DNA from 4 places in the Halomonas sp. KO116 genome. Region 3 is predicted to be linked to each of the others. Evidence: predicted binding sites of a transcription regulator. Region 3 holds the regulator's gene; each other region holds the start of a gene.
What was found. The regulator sigma-54, encoded in region 3, starts transcription at its own class of promoters, with help from an activator protein. The targets are predictions, from matches to a motif close to TGGCACNNNNNTTGCTNT.

Region 1: KO116_RS14885 (HAD-IIB family hydrolase) is a predicted target of sigma-54. The motif match lies at 2,313-2,330, and genes of this name have one in related genera.
Region 2: KO116_RS03545 (NCS1 family nucleobase:cation symporter-1) is a predicted target of sigma-54. The motif match lies at 2,277-2,294, and genes of this name have one in related genera.
Region 4: KO116_RS22100 (TorF family putative porin) is a predicted target of sigma-54. The motif match lies at 1,827-1,844, and genes of this name have one in related genera.

Annotation. Positions count from the first base shown of each region.
Region 1 is NZ_CP011052.1:3,228,683-3,232,896, reverse strand. Features, by position in the region: gene KO116_RS14895 (LexA family protein) at 1-335, opposite strand, end outside; gene glyA (serine hydroxymethyltransferase) at 639-1,904, shown strand; gene KO116_RS14885 (HAD-IIB family hydrolase) at 2,423-3,364, shown strand; gene KO116_RS14880 (glycosyl transferase) at 3,415-4,214, shown strand, end outside.
Region 2 is NZ_CP011052.1:759,604-763,817, reverse strand. Features, by position in the region: gene KO116_RS03550 (LysR family transcriptional regulator) at 1-638, shown strand, start outside; gene KO116_RS03545 (NCS1 family nucleobase:cation symporter-1) at 678-2,195, opposite strand; gene KO116_RS03540 (nitrilase-related carbon-nitrogen hydrolase) at 2,749-3,615, shown strand; gene hydA (dihydropyrimidinase) at 3,648-4,214, shown strand, end outside.
Region 3 is NZ_CP011052.1:2,884,832-2,889,045, forward strand. Features, by position in the region: gene lptC (LPS export ABC transporter periplasmic protein LptC) at 1-113, shown strand, start outside; gene lptA (lipopolysaccharide transport periplasmic protein LptA) at 125-616, shown strand; gene lptB (LPS export ABC transporter ATP-binding protein) at 628-1,377, shown strand; gene KO116_RS13370 (RNA polymerase factor sigma-54) at 1,501-2,916, shown strand; gene hpf (ribosome hibernation-promoting factor, HPF/YfiA family) at 3,015-3,323, shown strand; gene KO116_RS13380 (PTS sugar transporter subunit IIA) at 3,328-3,798, shown strand; gene rapZ (RNase adapter RapZ) at 3,887-4,214, shown strand, end outside.
Region 4 is NZ_CP011053.1:158,025-162,238, forward strand. Features, by position in the region: gene cadR (Cd(II)/Pb(II)-responsive transcriptional regulator) at 1-345, shown strand, start outside; gene KO116_RS22095 (OprO/OprP family phosphate-selective porin) at 519-1,604, opposite strand; gene KO116_RS22100 (TorF family putative porin) at 1,886-2,614, shown strand; gene KO116_RS24900 (hypothetical protein) at 3,120-3,440, opposite strand; gene KO116_RS22115 (IS1380 family transposase) at 3,792-4,214, opposite strand, start outside.

The DNA of each region.
Region 1 (4,214 bases), 340 kb from region 3:
GTTCCCTGGTAAAGCGCGTAGCGTTTGATCAACGCTTCGCCCTCCAGCATAGCGACCAGAATGTGGCCCAAGCGAGGCTCGATACCGCGGTCGACGATAAGCAGGTCGCCCTCAAAAATCCCCCACCCCTCCATGCTGTTACCGGTAGCGGTGACATAAAACGTCTGGGTAGGGTTTTTAACCAGCCGGGTATTGAGATCCAGCGTGCACGGCTCGTAATCCTGCGCAGGCGAAGGAAAACCACTAAAGCCAGCGCGGCCCAAAAAGGTTAAATACGGCAGCGGCTGGGCGCTTAACGGCAAGGCGGGGGTAAAATGAGAAGACTGGCCCGGCATTGTCGGCATCCTGACTCTTAAAGTGTTGTATGAATATACAGTATTTTTCAGAGTGAAGGAAAATGCAAATGGGCGGATAGTGTTGAGATTGCTTCACTGCGTTCGCAATGACAAAGAAGAGGCTATTCGGAATGACACCGAAAAGCGTTATTGCCCAATCGGTCAACCTTTGCTGACTCGCACAACATGAAGCACGCTCATGCACGACCTGACGCGGATGCGATGAAAGTAGTGACAGGCTGCGTTATGATACCGGCCTCGCTTCTTCCATGATGATCCTTTCTCGTTACGAGGTTCCCGCCGATGTTCAGCCGTGATATGTCAATTGCCGGATTCGATGATGTGCTGTTTGATGCCATGCAGAAAGAAGTGGCGCGCCAGGAAGCCCACATCGAACTGATTGCTTCCGAAAACTACGCCAGCCCCCGCGTACTCGAAGCCCAGGGCAGCCAGCTGACCAATAAATACGCCGAAGGTTACCCCGGCAAGCGTTACTACGGCGGTTGTGAATTCGTCGATATCGCTGAAAACCTAGCGATTGATTACGCCAAAGAGCTGTTCGGCGCTACCTATGTCAACGTACAGCCCCATTCGGGCTCGCAAGCCAACAGCGCCGTTTTTCAGGCACTGGTTAAGCCAGGCGACACCATTCTAGGCATGAGCCTGGATGCTGGCGGTCACCTGACTCACGGCGCCAAGCCGAGCTTTTCGGGCAAGCACTACAATGCCATTCAGTACGGCCTCAATGACCAAGAGCTGATCGATTACGACCAAGTGGCCCAGCTTGCTCGTGAGCACAAGCCCAAAATGATCATTGCCGGTTTCTCTGCCTATTCGCAAATTGTGGATTGGGCCAAGTTTCGCGAAATCGCCGATGAAGTGGGCGCTTACTTACTGGTCGATATGGCGCACGTCTCAGGCTTGGTAGCGGCGGGTGTTTACCCGAGCCCCTTGCCCCATGCGCACGTGGTCACGTCTACCACCCATAAAACGCTGCGCGGCCCGCGTAGTGGTGTGATTCTCTCGGCAGAAAACGACGCGGATATCGAGAAGAAGCTGCAGTCGGCGGTATTCCCCGGTGGCCAGGGCGGCCCCTTGATGCACGTGATTGCTGCCAAGGCAGTTTGCTTCAAAGAAGCCATGGCGCCTGAGTTCAAAACCTACCAGCAGCAGGTGGTGAAAAACGCCAAGGCCATGGCCAAGGTGTTTATCGACCGCGGTTACGACATCGTCTCCGGCGGCACTGAAGACCACCTGTTCCTGCTCTCGCTGATCAAGCAGGGCGTAACCGGTAAAGACGCCGATGCGGCGCTTGGCCGTGCCCACATCACCGTCAACAAGAACGCCGTTCCTAACGACCCGCAAAGCCCGTTCGTCACCTCCGGCCTGCGTATTGGCACGCCGGCAGTCACCACACGCGGTTTCGGCGAAGAAGAGTGTACCCAGCTGGCTGGCTGGATCTGCGACATTCTGGACGTCCTGGCCAAAGGCGAAGACACCAGCGCCATTGAAGCGAAGGTGCTGGATAAAGTGGCTGACGTCTGCGCACGGCTGCCTGTTTATAAGTAGTCGCTATAGCGATTCTCCTGGCTAAGGACAGCCCAAAAAACGGGTGACCCATGCGGGCCACCCGTTTTTTGTCTCTGTTGTGGTAGCGCATAAAAAAACCCGCCGGGGGAGGCGGGCATGAAAGGGCTTGGTTCACTGCAGCCCACTGGCATCAGGTGAGGGGTATACAAGACCACCAGTGGTTACAATTTGAGTATAGCTATTTATGAGGCGTTGCCAAGTACTGTCTCAGTTTTTTAAAGTTTTGTCTCATTTTTTTAATGGGTATCGGTGCGACAGTGCACTATTGTGTTCCATGCATTATTTTGGTGCATTCAGGCTGCTTCCTTTTGGTGCTTGGGAGTGTGGTGCGCCATAAAAATCTAAAAATCCCCGGTAACCCCCTGCTAAAGCTACACTTCTCTGATTTGGCTTATAACTTGCTATCCTTTTCATAGCCAACTACTCGTTGGTCATCGCCATAGGGCATCGCAGGCTACTGTCTTGACGATGTGCTAAGACCGAATAGAGGTAGTGCCATGCCGGAATCCAATCATTTTTCAGCGCCGCTTTCTCCGTCGCCTTCTCCGTCACCATCGCCGGTAGACCCAGCGTTTCAGCCGCGTCTGGTAGTGACCGATTTAGATGGCTCGCTGCTGGATCACCATAGTTATGACTTTAGTCCCGCCGCGCCGTGGCTTGCTCGTTTAAAACAAATGGGTGTGCCGGTCATTCCGGTCACCAGTAAAACCCGTGCGGAGTTGATTCCGCTGCGCGAAGCGTTGGGCCTGACGGGTACGCCTTTTATCGCTGAGAATGGAGCGGTGATTGGCCTGCCGCCAGGTTGGTGCCATGCGCGGTTAGACCGCCCTGGTAGCGGTCGCGATGGCGTTGTGATTAAACACCCAGGGGTGGATGTTGGCTTTATTCGTGCGCGCTTAAAGGTGTGGCGCGAGCGCCTGGGGTTTCAATTTACCCGAATGGGTGAGCTGAGTGTGCAGGACGTCATGGAGCTGACTGGATTGGACGAGCCCCGCGCCCGTGATGCGCGGCAGCGGGAAGGCAGTGAGCCGTTGTTATGGAAAGACAGTGACTCAGCATTAGAGACGTTTCGTGCTGCTCTGGAGGGGGATGGCCTACAGCTAACGCAAGGCGGGCGTTTTTGGCATGTCATGGGGCGCTCGGCGGATAAAGGCAGTGCAGTAGAGTGGTTAGTGAAACGTTTTACGGCATTAAGAGGCCGCACGCCTCTCTCGTTAGGGCTGGGTGATGGACCGAACGATATCTCTATGCTTGAAGCGGTTGATCAAGCCGTCGTCATCCGCGGTTGTCACAACTTAGTCGTAGAGCCGCGTAATACTTCGCTATATCGCACGGAAGCAACAGGGCCGACCGGCTGGGCAGAGGGGGTTGCCCACTGGTGGGGGCGAGACGACCGCCGTTTAGCGACGGCGGAGAAAGATGATGCTGTTGTTATTTGAGAACAGTTCGGTATTTGAGAACCGTTCCATGAATCCAGGGAGGCAAGCGCATGAGTGACTTTCATCAAAATGGGATTATTACCGACTTCCATAACCTGACTAAGCGTTCAGTCGAGGCACTTGAAGAGGAGCTATGCCAATTTTCCCGACGGCGGCCGATGGGCTTGATTCTACCGTCGCTTTTTTCCGAATTGGAAGGACCTGCGCTTTCAGCGATTGTTGATGAACTGGTTAAGGTCCCTTACCTCAATGAGATTGTTATTGGTCTGGATCGCGCCGACCGCGAACAGTTTTTATACGCACGCGAATTTTTCTCGCGTCTGCCGCAGCATACGCGCATTTTATGGAACGATGGCCCGCGCCTGAAAGCGCTCGATGCGGAACTGGAAGAGCATGGGCTAGGGGCGTTGGAGCCAGGCAAAGGACGCAATGTGTGGTACTGCGCAGGTTATATGTTGTCATCTGGGCGCTCGACGGTGGTCGGGCTGCACGATTGCGATATTCTCACCTACGAGCGTGGCCTGCTGGCGCGGTTGATGTACCCGGTGGCCCACCCCAATTTCAACTACAGTTTTTGCAAAGGCTATTATCCCCGCATTGCGGAAGGCAAGCTAAATGGCCGGGTTTCTCGGTTGTTAGTTACGCCGTTGCTGCGGGCGCTGAAAACCGTCTGTGGGCCGCTGCCCTATCTTGACTACTTGGATAGCTTCCGTTATCCACTTTCAGGTGAGTTTGCGATGCGTAGCGAAGTGCTGGAAGGCATTCGTATCCCCGCTGATTGGGGGCTGGAAATCGGTGTGCTATCGGAGCTGCAGCGTAACTACTCACTGCGCCAGCTCTGCCAAGTCGA
Region 2 (4,214 bases), 2.1 Mb from region 3:
GTGATGTAAATGCCCTGCATCAAACGATTAAAGGTGAGCTGAATATCGGTATTACCGATAACTTGGTGACACTACCCGCCATGCATGTCACCAACGCGCTGGCTGAACTTAGCGCGCCGGAAAATGAAGTAATGCTGCATATCCATATGGAGCCTTCGGATGCCGTCATTCGAGGCGTGATGGACGGCCACTTGCATGTCGGTGTAGTACCCGCAGTCAACCTACCGACCAGTTTAGAAAACCGACACCTTTACGACGAGCCTTCTTACCTTTACTGCGCAGCGGGTCATCCACTGTTTCATCAGCATGACGATACGCTTAGTACTGAGGATATCGCCCAACACTTCGCTATTTCGCCTCGCTATCCGCTACCGTTCGAGGCACGCCAAGCCCATGATGCTCTCTCGCTTCGCGCTTCGGCCTCTGATCGGGAAGGCGCAGCATTTTTAATTCTGACCGGGCGTTTTATCGGCTTTCTTCCAGAGCACGTGGCCGAACAGTGGGTCGCGGCAGGCAAAATGCGCTCTCTGCTGAGTGCTACACAACACTATCGCATTCCCTTTGTGCTGATCACTCGCCACGACCGCCGCCCCAACCGAGTGGTGGATGCGTTTTTGAATTTAATTAAAAGCAGCTAAGGTAAAAAACCCGGCACGATAAAGCCGGGTTTAAACGGCTTAACGCTGCTCGGTTGCTTCGCTGGCCATGATGGGCTCGGGCCCCGCCTGAGGCGATGACGCCAACACCTGGCTTGCAACAAAATAAACAATGGCCCCCAGCGCCGAGCCGGTAAACCAGCCGTAGTCGTAGAACCAGTTCATCGTCCCTGTCACCAATGAAATTAAGGTGAGTAGTACCGGCACGCCAAAGGCGATAAAACCAGCCATGTTCACCGCAGGGTAGGCATGGTTATCCATATACAGGCTCGGTATATCGAGGCGCTGCTTTTTAATCAGAAAATAATCGACCGCCATAATGCCTGCGATAGGGCCAAGCAGGCTTGAGTACCCGAGCAGCCAGTTCGAATACATCTGTTCAAGTGACACGCCTGGAGGAATGACCCCCGCTTTTTGTAAAAGATCGTAGCCCATCAGCAGCACGCCCACCGCACCGGTCATCAGCACACCGCGGGTCTGATTGATCAATTTGGGCGCAATATTCTGAAAGTCGTTGGTAGGCGAAACAATATTCGACGCCGTATTGGTCGAAATGGTGGCGATAATGATCAACAGCATCGCCATGACTACCCAGAAGGGACTGTCGATATAGCCAATCAACCGCACCGGGTCAGCAACGGTTTGCCCCACCAGCGTCTCAGACGCCGCGGTCAATACAACGCCGAGCGCGGCAAAGAAGAACATCGTCAACGGCAGCCCGATGATCTGGCCAGCAATCTGGTCTTTCTGGCTTTTAGCAAAGCGGCTGAAGTCAGGGATATTAAGTGACAACGTGGCCCAAAAGCCCACCATGGCGGTTAAGCCAGCAAAGAAGTAGCCATACACCGGCGCTCCTTCAGGACGCGACGGCGGTTGTGCCAACAGCTCGGTCATTGACATGTTCGGCCACGCCCACATCATCAACCCGACGCCCACCGCCAACAGTAACGGCGCGGCTAACGTTTCCAACCACTTAATCGATTCGGCCCCACGAATCACTACGTAGAGATTCATTGCCCCGAACACAAAAAAGCCAATCACCTCCCCCACACCGCCAAGCGCCGCCCAGGCGGGAATCAACTCAGACAACAGTAAATGAATCGCCAACCCGCCAAACATAGTCTGAATACCGAACCAGCCGCAGCCCACCAATGCCCTCACCAGGCAAGGCACATTGGACCCTAAGATACCGAAGGATGAACGTAAAACGACAGGAAAAGGAATGCCAAATTTAGTGCCAGGAAAAGCGTTTAAGGTCAGCGGAATCAGCACAATGATATTCGCCAATAGAATGGCAAACAGCGCCTCTCCAACGCTTAGACCAAAATAAGCGGTCAATACGCCGCCTAGCGTATAGGTAGGCACACAAATCGACATACCCACCCATAGCGCTGCGATATTCCACTTACTCCAAGTGCGTTCACTGGCTTGGGTGGGAGCAATATCTTTGTTAAAGCGTGAACTGCTGCGTACATCGTTGCCTACATCAAGTTCAATCAGCCCGTCTCTATCCACCATCTGAGAGGTTGTTCCCGTCATTTTATCTATCCTCTGCAATGCGTTACCCAGTCACGCTCTCTTAAGGACCTTCACGGTCAGTGGAGCTTCTAAACAGAATCAAAAGCAATAAACGTGCCTACTTATAAAAGTAGAGGCATTAACTCATTGATTAAAAAGCTGCCTTACTGGACAACAATATTATTGTTAGCTGGTTAACTTTATCGATCATACTCCCAAAACAAAAATCGATTCAACAAAACTAGGTCAAAAAAAATATTTGCACCAACTTTAAACGTAATAATTTTCAAATGACCGCCAATATTACTATTAAGTACATGATTTACAATAATTAGTTAAAAAACCCAAAACAGTGCACTGGCTCACCAAAAGAGTGAATAAACTTTTTAAAAATAATAAAAACAAACAAACTCAACAGGTTAAATGAAAATTAAAAAACATAAGGTACAAACTTGATAAAACTACCCAACCAGCGATACTTTCAACAAAAGCTGTCTTATTTGTCAGCTTTATTAATTGTTTCTCCACACCCCATAGCCAAGCGCTTTAAACCAACAATCAGAGTGAGCGTCTCATGCAGAAGATGAAAATCGGCCTGATACAAATGGGTCTCAAAACCAGCACCGATCTTGAACCTGACGCTATTCGCGACGCCATGAACGAAGCCCACCTGCCGATGATTCAACAAGCGGCTGACCAGGGTGTGCAGGTGCTGTGCTTCCAGGAAGTTTTTAACCAACCCTACTTTTGCCCCAGCCAGGATGGCAAATGGTACGCCGCCGCCGAGCGAGTCCCCGAAGGCCCCACTTGCCAATTGATGCAGAAGCTCGCCGCGCAGCACCGTATGGTCATCATCGTTCCCATCTATGAAGAGACCGAAACCGGTGTTTACTACAATACCGCGGCCGTGTTCGACGCCGATGGCAGCTATCTGGGCAAGTATCACAAAACTCATATTCCCCAAGTGGCCGGTTTTTGGGAGAAATTCTTCTTTAAACCGGGCAACTCCAACTGGCCAGTCTTCGATACCGCCTACGGCAAAATCGGCGTGTATATCTGTTACGACCGCCACTTCCCCGAAGGCTGGCGGGCCCTGGCGCTCAACGGCGCCGAGGTGATCTTCAACCCCTCCGCCACCGTTGCAGGGCTGTCTCAGTATTTATGGGAGCTGGAACAACCCGCTTCAGCCGCCGCCAACGGCTGCTTTATCGCCGCAATCAACCGCGTGGGCACCGAGGCACCCTGGAATATCGGCGACTTCTACGGCTCCAGCTACATCGTTAACCCGCGCGGCAAGATCGAAGCCCAGGCCAGCGACACCGACGATGAACTGCTGGTGCATGAGATTGATTTGGATATGGTGCGCGAGGTGCGTAACAACTGGCAGTTTTTCCGCGACCGCCGCCCAGAGACCTACACCCGCCTAACCGATGGCGAATAAGCCCCCTCAAACAATTATCTAAGGAGCGAACCATGAGCTTATTGATCAAGGGCGGCACCGTTGTCACCCACGCGGATACCTACCGCGCCGATGTGCTGTGTGTAGACGGTAAAATCCACGCCATTGGTACCGATTTAGCTATCCCCGACGATTGCGAGATCGTCGATGCCAGCGACCAGCTGGTAATGCCCGGCGGCATCGACCCGCATACTCATATGCAGATGCCGTTTATGGGCGCGGTGGCCAGTGAGGATTTTTATACCGGCACCGCCGCGGCCATGGCGGGCGGCACCACGACCATTATTGATTTTGTGATTCCCAGCCCCGGCCAGTCGCTGCTGGAAGCCTTTGAAACCTGGCAGGGCTGGGCAGAAAAAGCCGCCACTGATTTCGCCTTCCACGTGGCGGTCACCTGGTGGGACGAGAGCGTCAAAGAGGAGATGGGCACACTAGTGCGGGAACACGGGGTCAACAGCTTCAAGCACTTTATGGCCTACAAAGGCGCCATCATGGCCACCGATGATATTTTGGTGGAAAGTTTTTCGCGCTGCCTAGAGCTAGGCGCAATCCCCACGGTACACGCTGAAAACGGCGAGCTG
Region 3 (4,214 bases):
AACAGCCACCCCAGCAAATGAACGCGTCGCGCATGGACGTCTGGCTTAACGAAAGCCAAGTGCGCTTAACTGATAATGTGCGTGGCACGCACCCTCCGGCCACGCAACGCTAACAGGATTTGCCATGAAATCACTGCTATATAGCGCCCTTTTTGCCCTTGCGGTACCGCTCTCGGCACTGGCCCAAAACAGCCAGGCCCCGGTAGAAGTCGAAGCCGACCGCTTAGACCTTGACCAGCGAGCGGGAACCGCTGTCTATACAGGCAATGTCGATATTCGCCAAGGCGGAATGCAATTACGTGGCGAGCGAGTAGAGATCGAACGCAACGAGGCAGGCGAGCTCTCCCGCGCGACCTCCACCGGTGAGCGCGCCTACTTACGTCATCAAGCTGAAGGGCAAGAAGGCCCTACGGAAGGGTGGGCAAGGCGCATTATTTATCATGTCGCTGAACGCCGCGTTGAGCTGATCGACCAAGCCGAATTAACGCAACAAGAAGACACCTTCACCGGCGGTCGCCTTGAGTATTTTATTGACCGTGAAGTCATTCAGGCCCGCTCTGACGTTGACGGCAGCGAAACCCAGCGCATACGTATGACGCTTCAGCCCGAACAATAGGGAGCCAAGCCTTGGCAACTACAGACACCACGCCAATCAAAACCCTATATGCCCACCACTTGGCCAAAAGCTATAAGCGACGCCGAGTCGTTAAAGACATCAATTTAGAGATCTCCCAAGGTAGCGTTGTGGGCTTACTGGGCCCTAACGGCGCGGGTAAAACCACCTCGTTTTATATGATTGTGGGGCTGGTGAAATCCGATGCTGGCAAAGTGGGTATCGACGATGTAGATCTAACCCGCGCCCCAATGCATGAACGCGCTGCGGCGGGTATCGGCTACCTTCCGCAAGAAGCGTCTATTTTTCGTAAATTATCGGTTGCCGATAATATTATGGCGATACTCGAAACGCGCAAAAAGCTCAGCCGTAGCGACCGCGAGCAGCGCCTGGAAGCGCTACTTGAAGATTTTCACATTACCCATATTCGCGACAACCTGGGCATGAGCCTTTCAGGCGGTGAACGCAGGCGTGTGGAGATTGCTCGCTCACTGGCGACAGAACCCGCATTCATTCTGCTGGACGAACCCTTTGCTGGCGTAGACCCCATTTCGGTGGGCGAGATCAAAACCATTATTCGGGCATTAAAGCAGCGCCACATCGGCGTACTGATCACCGACCACAACGTGCGCGAAACCCTGGATATTTGTGACATCGCCTACATCGTAGGCGATGGTCAAATCATCGCCAGCGGCTCTCCAGCCTCGATACTCACTAACCAGAAAGTGCGAGAGGTTTATCTAGGCGCCGATTTCCGCCTCTAGCTTATTTTTCACGTCTAATTAGCGCTCTCCAACAACTTTACTACCAATGGCATGCTTATTGCACTTGCACCGGAGACCTACTCGCACTAGGGTGGAGCATTCTGATTAACGAGTGGTTCTCAGATGGTCATGAAAGCTTCTCTTCAACTGCGCATCGGCACACAGCTGACCATGACACCTCAGCTGCAGCAGGCCATTGCCCTGTTACAGCTATCAACGCTGGACTTACGACAAGAAATTCAGCAGGCCCTAGATGCCAACCCCATGCTGGAACAAGAGGATGAATTTGGCGAACAGGCTGCCAGCGAGCCCAAAGAGGAAGAGTGGTCAGAGAGCATTCCCACCGAGCTCTCGGTAGATAGTGACTGGTCTGATACCTACCAAGATATGGGCAGTCACGGCGGCACCAGCAGCGAAGGACCTGATTTTGAGCGCCAAGCGGCTGGCCAGAGTCTTCATGGGCATTTGCAGTGGCAGCTCGCCATGACTGATTTTGGCGCGCGAGAGCAACTTGTCGCAGAAAGTCTTATCGACGCGCTAGATGCTAATGGCTATTTAACCCAGCCGCTCAACGACATCCGTGAAGGGCTTCGCGCCCAAGGCGTCGATGGGCTTAGCCAGCGCGAAGTAGAAACCATTCTACTTAAGCTTCAGCAATTTGAGCCAACAGGAATATTCGCCCGCGACCTGCGTGAGTGCCTGATGCTGCAGCTGGCCACTCTTCCCGATGACACGCCGTTGCTGGTTCCTGCCCGCCGCTTAGTACGGCAGTTTCTGGAAGCACTAGGCAAAGATGACATGCGCTTACTTAAACGCCGCCTGGGACTCGATGATGACCAGCTGGCTGATGTCATTCTCCTTATTCGTAGCCTTGATCCACGCCCAGGCAGCGCCTATGGCGATACCGATGATAGTTACGTAACGCCCGACCTGGTCGTACGCCATGACCACGAAGGCTGGCACTTAGAGCTCAATCCTGAGGCATTGCCAAGACTGCGCATTCAGCCCGACTACGCCAGCTTAATAAAGCGTGCGGATAAAAGTCAGGATAATCAGTTTTTAAAAGAACACCTGCAGGAAGCGCGCTGGCTGATCAAGAGCCTCTCTAGCCGCAACGATACGCTACTGCGCGTTGGCCGCGAGATTATCACCCGGCAAATTGGCTTTTTAGAACACGGCGAAGAAGCCATGAAGCCGCTCATATTGGCCGATATCGCCGAGGCCGTGGAAATGCACGAATCGACTATTTCCAGGGTGACCACTCAGAAATTTATTCATACGCCTCGCGGCGTATTTGAACTCAAATACTTTTTCTCAAGCCAAGTCAGCGGCCAGGATGGTGACAGCCATTCAAGCACCGCTATCCGCGCTCGGCTTAAGAAATTGGTTCAAGAGGAGCCGCCAGGCAAGCCGCTTTCTGATAGCCGCTTAGTCACGCTATTAGGAGAGGGGGGAATTCAAGTAGCGCGTCGAACGGTGGCTAAATACCGTGAAGCCATGGGCATTCCCTCCTCTAGCGAGCGACGTCGTTTGCGCTAGCACAAATCAACGTTTTAGGGAAACTCTCGACAAGGGCTTTGCAACGCGGCAAAAAGGGTTACAATCGAAGTACAGTCCGATGGATAAGGAGTACGTCAATGCAAGTTAATATCACTGGTCATCACGTAGAACTGACTGACGCCTTGCGTGACTATGTCAATGAAAAGCTTGAACGTGTAGAGCGCCATTACGACAATATAACCACGGTGCAAGTCACCTTATCTGTGGAGAAAGAGCGCCAACAGGCAGCCTGTACACTGCACGCAGCAGGAGCAGATTTGCATGCGGAAGCCTTAGACAGTGATATGTACGCCGCAATTGACGCATTAGCGGACAAAATTGATCGTCAACTCGTTAAACATAAGGAAAAAGCACAAGCTCGCGCCCAAGGCGCAGGCGTGCGTTAATTCAATGACGTTGGAAACCATACTCCCCCCGGAACGTGTTCTCTTTGACGTCCCCGGGGGCAGCAAAAAAAGGGTGCTGGAGTTTTTCAGCACCTTTATTGCCCAAAATATCCCCAGTCTGGACAGTCAAGAAGTGTTTAGCCGTTTAATTGGCCGTGAACGCTTAGGCAGTACCGGGATTGGTAACGGCGTGGCTATTCCCCACGCGCGTAGCCCTCACTGCTCTGCCCCAATCGCTGGTTTTTTAAAACTCGCAGAAGCAATTGATTTTGATGCTATCGACGGCGACCCGGTGGATCTGGTGTTTGTATTGCTAGTTCCAGAAGAGGCTGATGACACACATCTCTCTCTGCTCGGCCAGGTAGCGACCATCATGAACGATGCAGATACGCGTCAGAAGCTGCGTAAAGCAGGCAGCCAGCGCGAACTACTTGAGTTGCTTACCGCTAAAATTCGTGAGCAAACAATCTCCTGAAGGCCTAAGCCTGCCAAGCGGTACTCAACGGCAGGTTGATTTGCGCTCACCCCCTTAACGCAGCTTGATCAAAGCAAAGAGAGACTCTATGCAACTTGTGATCATTAGCGGCCGCTCTGGGTCAGGTAAATCTATCGCCTTACAAGCGCTCGAGGACCTTGGCTATTATGCGATTGATAACCTTCCTGCCATGCTGCTGGGTTCGTTGGTGGACGAACTACGCGACCAGGGCGACCGAGCCCATTTGGCGGTCAGCATTGACGCACGTAACTTGCCTGGCGCGCTAGAGCGACTGCCCTCTATGTTAGAGGAGCTGCGGCAACGCAATATTGCTTTTCAAGTGATCTATTTGACCACAGACGCCCGCATATTGCTTGAGCGTTACTCCGCCACTCGTCGTCGCCACCCGCTCACGC
Region 4 (4,214 bases), on a different replicon from region 3:
CAGCAAGGCTTGTTGCCGCCGCCTGATCGGCAGGACAACGGTTACCGTGTCTATACCGAGAAGCATGGTGAGCGGCTGGCCTTCATCCGTCGCTGCAGAATCCTAGGCCTGTCACTGGCTGAGATTCACGAACTACAGAGCTATCAGGACGACCCTCATCAGCCTTGTACCGCCGTCAACGCCTTGCTCGATGATCACATCTCTCATGTGCGGTCGCAGATAACCGCTCTGCAAGCGCTTGAGAAACAACTCGTTTCACTGAGAGCGAGTTGCAACGATGACCGGGAAGTTGAGGCGTGTGGGGTTCTTGCTGGAATTAGCGAAGGAAACATGCACCAGCAGTAGGTGAAGCATCAACCAGATAATCCGATGAGATGCCGGTCTGTCTCACTCTCATGCAAAGGTAAGATCAACCATTTAATCCGCTTACCCATTAATATCTGCCCAAAACCTGAGTATTTCATTAACTCTCAAGAACTATATCAAGCCGCAAACTCATTCAAGCGACCTCCATGCGGTCAAAATGCATATTGTAACCTCGCACGCACTTCATCTCCGCTAGCGCCATTGGCTTCTTCGCCATCCATGTAGCTCATTCCAAGTCGAACATTCTTGTTGGCGTAATAGTTAACGCCCAGTGTTGTTTGCTCACCGTCGGTCGTGGCCAGCCCCACATCACTGTATTTTCCGTCACCATCCTCAAAGCGGGCAACAACTTCCCAGGCCCCTTTGGGTGATGCCGGTTTTACCCGCTTGAATGCTCCGGCTTTGTAAGGACGGCTTTCGCCGGTGATGATCCAGCCAAGCTGTACGTAATAGCCATCAACATCCACCTGGCCTTCCTCGGAATCGAAATATTCGGCCTGGGCATGGAAGGGCCCGAAAGCGCCGGCCAATTCCAGATTAAACGTATCGACCTCATTGGCCTGAGTGTCGGCATCACGCGTGGTATAACCCGCACCAAGATGAACAACAGCATTATTCGTTTGAACGGGTGCAACCGTGCCCCGTGCGGTTACTGCCGTGTTATTGAAGTCGTCGCTGCCATCGCCGTCTGCCTCGAAATAGCCGATACCGTAGGTCCAGTTGCTGCCTTTGCCACTGAGCTGGATGCCGCCGCTGCGACCGGGGGTATAACGCTCGGTCATGGCGGATCGCTCAAGGGCCGAGATGTCTTTTGAACTCGTTAATTGTTCCAGGCCGAATGGCTCTTTCTGCTTACCAATAGTCACGGTTGCCGTCGAGCCAAATCCCAGGTAGCGAATGTACAGGTCCTCAGCGTTCCCGCCGTCGGCGCCATCACTCTCAGCCACGTTGAACTGGGCTTTGTACGCCCAGTCGCCAAAGTGGCCCTTGGCGTAGAGGCGTGCCCGGCGCACGTCGAAATCGGTAGTGTCAACACCGTTGGCGTCAGACTGCGTGGCGTCGTAATCCCATTGAAGGCGCCCGCCGAGCTGAAAAGACGCAGAATTGTCAGACGTTTTCACCTTGATACCGCTCTCGGTATCGATCACAAGGTCTTTGCCGCTGGTCGTAACAGTTCCGGCCTGTGCAGCAGAAGCGGCAGAAATCGCCAAAGCCAAGCCCAAATATTTCTTGCTCATGATCTGTCTCACCTTTTTGGTTTGCTTATGTGTGTTGAAGCGCTATTAAAGCCTACTTGGCAAAGATTACAGAATAGTTACAGAGAATGGCATCAAAACAGGGCGCCGGTCCGGGTCAGTGACAGGTTCTGGGGCGCTAGGTGTTGCGGTCGTTTTTCGGGGGCAAGCTCAGAATGCGCCGATTTGTCTCTATAATTATGATAAACAAGAATAAATAAGATGTGGCAGGAATTTTGCTAAATCATATTTGGAGCAATGAAACCCAACCGAAGGTATCCATTATGAAGAAGCAGTTTTTCACCAAATCAGGTTTTATCAGTATCACTTTGCTTGCAGCACTTCAGGCTGCGCCCGCCATTGTTAGCGCTGACGTCAGCTCAAATGTGAGCGCCAGCAGCAACTATCTGTTCCGGGGCGTCACCCAGACAGACGGGGCTGCGGCTGTCCAGGGAGGGTTGGATTATGAGCATGCGTCGGGCTTCTACGCCGGTGGTTGGGGTTCCAATGTCGATTTTGGTGACGGCACCAGCTATGAGCTTGATCTTTATGCCGGATTCTCCGGCTCTGTGGAAGAACTGGGTTATGACGTTGGGTACATTTATTATGCGTATCCTGACGCGCCGGGCTCCATCGACTTCGGCGAACTGTACGGCGAGATCAGTTATGGCATTGCGGCCATCGGCCTGGCCTACACGATCAACAGCGACACCAGTGGTGATGGGGTGTTCGTGCAGGGGGATGCCTATTACTACGCCTCTGTTGGGGTGCCTCTGGAGGACAGCTACAGTGCCGGTGTGACGCTTGGCTATTACGACTTCGCTGATGACGGCAAGGCTTCTGTCGGCGAGGCAAGTTATTCACACGTCGCCGCCAACGTTACAAAGGATGCGGGAAACTTCGGTTCTTTCAGTGTTAACGTGGAGTACGCGGACATTGAGTCAACCGACGCGCTTGGCTCTGTCAACTCGGATGATCCGAAGTTCTGGCTGGGTTGGAGCAGGAGTTTCTGATCGGCCAAGTGATCACAAGCAATTCAGATCCAGAATAAAAAGCCGGCCCAAATGACGGGCCGGTTTTTATTTATCATGCAAGAACCCACCATCGTGCGCCTGCCTTGACGCCCGGTGACTCGACATCCTCGCCCTTACCTCTGCCCCCCCCCTGCCGCCAAAGCTCATTTCTTATCCGGTGCCTGAATTTCAAACTGTATTAAAGGTTTGTCTGTAAGGTCGCTCCGGAATCCCACGCAAAAATGCTGACTCACTGACCTCAGTCAAACAGCCAGGATGATACTGAATGAACAAACGATTGTTGTTGTGCGCGATGATAGTTCCGGGAGCCTTGGCCGTCTCTCCCATGGTGTCGGCCCAGGCACAAGAGAGTGTGTCGCTGAAAGAATATCAGCAGGCCAAAGCCAGCCAGGCTGTTTCCCTGAACCAGGCCATGGTGATGGCTTTCGAGAACAGCCCGGTATTGGCTTTGAGGCGGGCCGCGGTCTCGATACAGCAGGGACAGTTATGTTTGATATTCGATTTCTACGGCCGACTCGTCTCCACAATGAATGAAGAGTTCCCCTTTCGCTGAATTTGAAGATGAAAACTGAAACCAACCACGGCCAGACTTTTCACGACCATCATCATTTCCAGACCAAGAAAACTCGACTCGCCCTCCATCATCTGGAATGCGGTAGTCGATTTGGCCCTCAACTGCTCCGAATACAAAAAAGCCGAGGCCATCTTCATCGAACTGGAAGTATCCGGGCTCGATAAGATCAACAAAGTCTTGATCCCACATTTCCATCCACTTAATTCGCCAGCGTCCAACGACTTTACTCAAACTACCTCCTTAAAACATAACAGTGATTATACGCCCTTCAACATAACACTATTGAGCGCGCCAGCATGATTATTGATGTTATATCGCCACTCAAACAGGCATAAACCACTGTTTCTAATACCTGAATCCGTGAAGCCGGCGCCGACACTTTCCCTATCACCGCCAGCGAGCACTTTTTGATCATTCGCCCCGTGCAAGTTGGCTTTCGCAAGCCCGTTATTGCCAAAACCCACCGTGCTGATCGGTGCTGACGGCCCGTTTTGTCATGCCTTTCCACCCGCCAGGCACGACATATCTGGCGATCGCGTGTCGCTTGGAACTGCTTGTGGATAGAGTGTCGCCGATTGACGGTCAGCATGGCGTTCCTCGTGGATAACGCAGTCGGCTCCGCAGCGTCTTGAGCACCGTCATGCGCCCGATATCCTGCCCGAAGTCGAGGATGATCTGCCGTGCCTTGTGAATCACGAGAGCCGCACGGTGCACCAGCTCTTGTAGCACGGTGCGCAGCCGGCGCCGCTTGGCCGGGTGGCGAACCGGGCTCAGCTCGCCGGTCATGCCCAGCTGTCCCATCAGGCGCAGGATGTTGTAGGCCAACTGGGCGAGATGCAGGATCAGATCGTTGGTGGCGAACTTGCCGGACGGCAAGCGCTCCAGGTCGAGATCGGTCTTGATCTCGCTGTGAAACTGCTCATGGGTGGCATGCGCCTGGTAGCGCTTGATCACCGCCTCCGGCGCCTCGTCCAGGCTGGTCCACCAGCCTTCCAACTCATAGTC